2 regions of the Rahnella sp. Larv3_ips genome follow, and region 1 is predicted to be linked to the other one. Evidence: predicted binding sites of a transcription regulator. Region 1 holds the regulator's gene; the other holds the start of a gene.
What was found. Region 1 encodes CRP, which controls carbon source genes, mostly activating them, when cyclic AMP is high. Its sites were predicted from a motif close to ATGTGANNNNNNTCACAT; they were not measured.
Positions count from the first base shown of each region.

Region 1 (2,206 bases):
AGTGGCCTCTGGGTACGCAGCAGACGTGCGATGCGGCTGAAATGGTAATAACAGAACTGGCCGACCGGATTATCCGGATTGCGTGCGGCAATTTTCTCCAGCGCCGCCAGTTCGTTCGCCATGGTAAAACGCCCGGAAAGACGGTGGTAAAGAATATCGTCAGCAATCACCCGCAGACGGGCTGAAATCACCTGAGCATTACGGCGGATCACCGCTTCCGCATGGCTCTCTTCCACCAGCTTTTGCACTTCTTCCGGCTGATGCAGGCTGACGGTAATGTGCTCCTGCAAATCCAGCGCCACCTGAAAACGCTGAAACAGCCGCTTGTAGTGATGATGATGTCCGTGCTGCGGCAGCATGTGCAGCTGCTGATAAAGCAGGGCGATAAGATCGATGACCTGTTGCTGGCGCTTGAGCAGCGGCGGCAACGCGGTTTCAGGGTCGGTATGCTGCGTCAGCAGGCTGTATTTGGCTTCGAAATAATCCGCCAGTTGCAAATACAGCTGACTGAGGGTTTCGCGCATCGGTTGTTCTTTTGATATGCGAAACCACGCCCAGTTAAACAGGCCGTACCAGGCGGTGCCTGCGGCAAACAGCGCGGGTGCCTGCCACATCGGCCTGACGCCCACCATGCTGAGGGTAAAGATGGTCGCTACCAATGCACCGGGCAACAGACGCGCATGGAGCGGGCTGATTTCGCCGGTGACGCCAAGTAATAATGCCAGCGACAGCATGATCAGCGGCAGCGGGAGGTGCCACCCGGTCAGCATCACTTGCAGCAGAATGCTGCCCAGCGCAAACAGAGCACCACCAATAATGAGACGTTTAAAAAAGCGTTTGTGGGGAGTATCAAGACCGGCGACGTTACAGCAGGCAGGGCAGAGGGAAAACAACAGGCCCATTTGCAGATTCCCAAACAGCCAGCAGATGCCGACCGGCAGACATAACACCAGCGTCTGACGCAGTGCATAGTTCACTTCGGGATGATAAAACAGCCTTCGCCATAGCGTCATGGATGAAGCTTAGCCCATAAAAAAGGCGCGACAGTAAGCTGTCGCGCCTTTTTTTGAGGGATTAACGTGTGCCGTAAACGACAATCGTTTTACCGTGTGCGGAGATCAGGCTCTGATCTTCCAGCATCTTGAGAATGCGGCCGACGGTTTCACGGGAGCAACCGACGATCTGACCGATTTCCTGGCGGGTAATTTTAATCTGCATCCCGTCCGGGTGGGTCATGGCATCTGGCTGTTTGGCCAGATTCAATAAGGTCTGAGCGATACGGCCCGTTACGTCGAGGAAAGCAAGGTTACCGACTTTCTCTGACGTCATTTGCAGACGGTTTGCCATCTGCGCGGAGAGGCGCATCAAAATGTCCGGGTTAACCTGAATCAGCTGGCGGAATTTTTTATAAGAAATTTCAGCCACTTCGCAGGCAGTTTTAGCACGTACCCAGGCACTGCGTTCCTGACCTTCTTCGAAGAGTCCCAGCTCGCCGATGAAGTCACCTTGGTTAAGGTAGGAAAGTATCATCTCTTTGCCTTCTTCATCTTTAATCAGGACGGCAACCGACCCTTTCACGATGTAGTACAGCGTTTCGGCTTTTTCACCCTGGTGAATCAGCGTACTTTTAGAAGGATACTTATGTATATGACAGTGAGACAGGAACCATTCAAGTGTCGGGTCTGTTTGTGGCTTGCCGAGAACCATTTGCTATTATCCTCTGTTATTATCGCTGCCCAAAATCACAGGGCTCAGAGTTCCCTGTACGGCGTCTGAATATTAATGCGCCCTATCAGCATGTAACTCACCAGAAATGCTGCAAGCGGATGTCGGAGTGAAACAGCCTGTTAATTGCTGTTATCACCTTGGGTTCTGTTCTTAAACCGCGAAAACCGTCACCGCAATTTACTGGAAAGTATGTTTCGGCTTTGTTTGTAACACAGGTTTGCAATGCTGTCTTGTGTTGTCTCGCTTCAGCATGATGGCGATCGGGTTACGTTGCCAGTTTTTAGGTGAAAGGGTACTCTGGGGTGAAAATTTGATGAATAAGAACGCCAGGAGATAAGCAAATGCACGCACGCGTAAAATGGGTGGAAGGTCTGACGTTTTTAGGTGAATCCGCGTCGGGTCATCAGGTTTTAATGGACGGGAATGCCGGTGATAAAGCACCGAGCCCGATGGAAATGTTGCTGATGTCCGCGGGTGG
Region 1 is NZ_MJIB01000021.1:667,679-669,884, forward strand. It holds gene ED901_RS22545 (YccS/YhfK family putative transporter) at 1-1,013, opposite strand, end outside; gene crp (cAMP-activated global transcriptional regulator CRP) at 1,075-1,707, opposite strand; gene ED901_RS22555 (OsmC family protein) at 2,070-2,206, shown strand, end outside.

Region 2 (2,206 bases), 500 kb from region 1:
CGATTTTCTTGCCGACGTAAAAGCCGGTCGCCACCAGCGCCACCACCGTGGTGACGATCACCAGCAGGTTTTGCACGGTAAAAGCGTCGATCAGCTCCTGCCAGGGGGTGATCGCCACGCCGACCGCGAACAGCACCGGGTAAGTCACGGCGGTGCGGAAGAATTTATAGACCGCCATCGATCCGTGCTGAATGGTCGGAGAAATCCCGTTCGCCAGCTTCACCACCACTGCCGCAAATAACATGCCGACCGGCGCGGGCAGGCCGATCCACTTCTGTCCAAGCATGCCCACCATGTACAACAAGATCGCCAGCAGCGCACCGCAGGCCAGCGCATTCACGCCCGGATTGCCCTCAAACTCGTCGGTGCCGCTGCCCATCTGGCCTTTTTTAGAGGGCATCAGCTGGCCTTCGCCGGTCAGATGCGGATACCGTTTGCCGATCTGATTAAGTACGCCAGCCAGCACGATCGCCGTCAGGCTGCCCAGCATGACGATCGGCAGAATACGGCCCAGCGCCACGCCTTGCTCCATATGCAATAGAGTGGCGTAACCCATCGACAGCGGGATCGCCCCTTCGCCCACCCCACCGGCCATGATCGGCAGGATCAGGAAGAAGAAAGTTTGCACCGGCGGTAACCCTAACGCCGTACCCACGGCCATCCCGGCAAGCATCCCGACGATTTCACCGCACAGCATCGGCACAAATATGCGCATAAACCCCTGGATCAGCACCTGGCGGTTCATGCTCATGATGCTGCCGACGATAATGCAGCAAATGTAGAGATAGAGAATGTTGGTGGATTTGTAGAATTTCACCGTGGAATCCACCACGACGTCCGGCAGCAGGCCGTAATGCACCATCGCTGAAGGTATAAAAGTGGCGCAGATCGCCGCCGCGCCCAGTTTTCCCACCACCGGCAGGCGTTTGCCAAACTCGCCGCAGGCAAATCCGAAGAAGGCCAGCGTCGCCACCATCACGACGATATCGCTCGGCAGTTTGCCATTGAGGCAATCGAGCAGGATAAGCACCCCCGCCAGCAGGAAGAAAGGCAGCGGAATAATCCCTATCTTGTAGTTATCCAAAATATGCCACCATTTTTGTCTGGCGGAGGCTGTGGATTTTTTGGTGTCTTCTTTAACAACAATGTAGGAATCGTCGGTTGTGCTCATGACATCGCCCTTTTCTTATCGTGACTTTTTATTGAGAGTGCCAGCATAAAAAACAGGGCGTCAGGGCGGATGTGAGTTTGTTCAAATTAAACCCGCAGGGATTAAGGTTGTTATGGTTTTTATGGTGTTAATGCGACGGCCTTTATAAGGATTATCAGATTAGTAGTAAAAACCCATATTAACCCTGTAATTACTGCGTGAAATAAAGACGAATTTAATTGCCCGTTCACAACTCTGCCGTTGTCCGATGACGATGGCATTTGTGCCGTGATAGGGTTATTCGATGTGTGGCTTTTGATTTTCCCCGTGGCAGGTGACTTTCTCCGTGGCAGGTTGTATGAAACGCAGATTACCTTTTCAGGTAAAACTCTTCTTATCTCTGGTGTTATTTTCGTGCCTGCTGTTAGCGCTGCTGGGCGCGATTTTATTTCACGTGATCGACCGGCAACTGCATCACGATCTCGGCCAGCGGGCGCGGGTTCAGGCCAGTGAAATCGCGCTGATGCCGGGGCTGGCGCAGAAAGTTGCCGATCGCGACGTGGCGGGCATTGCCCGGTTAATTCAGCCGCTGCGTGATCAAAGCGATGCCAGTTATATCGTCATTGGCGACGTGCGCGAGCGACATCTTTATCATTCCGAATCGCCGGAGCGAATAGATCTGCCGATGATTGGCGGGGATAACGCAGAAGTGCTGGCCGGCAAAACCATTATTTCGGTGCGTCAGGGCGGGATTGGCGTGTCATTACGCAGCAAGGCGCCGATCCTGAATGCCAGTAAACAGGTGATCGGCATTGTTTCCGTCGGTTATCTGACGTCTTACATCGACAATATCAATGGCCGCCGTCTGGCGCAGGCCGGTTTATACGGCATGCTGCTTTTACTGCTGCTGTTTATTTTTTCGTGGGTGTTTACCCGCAACGTTAAAAAACAGATGTTCTGGCTGGAGCCCAAAGATATTGCGCTGCTGGTGCGCCAGCAGAAAGCGTTACTGGAAGCCATGTATGAAGGTGTATTTGCAATTGACGGCCAGAAGCA
Region 2 is NZ_MJIB01000021.1:168,742-170,947, forward strand. It holds gene ED901_RS20275 (2-hydroxycarboxylate transporter family protein) at 1-1,171, opposite strand, end outside; gene ED901_RS20280 (sensor histidine kinase) at 1,509-2,206, shown strand, end outside.
Region 2: a site for CRP is predicted at 1,241-1,258, ahead of ED901_RS20275 (2-hydroxycarboxylate transporter family protein). Genes of this name have one in related genera too.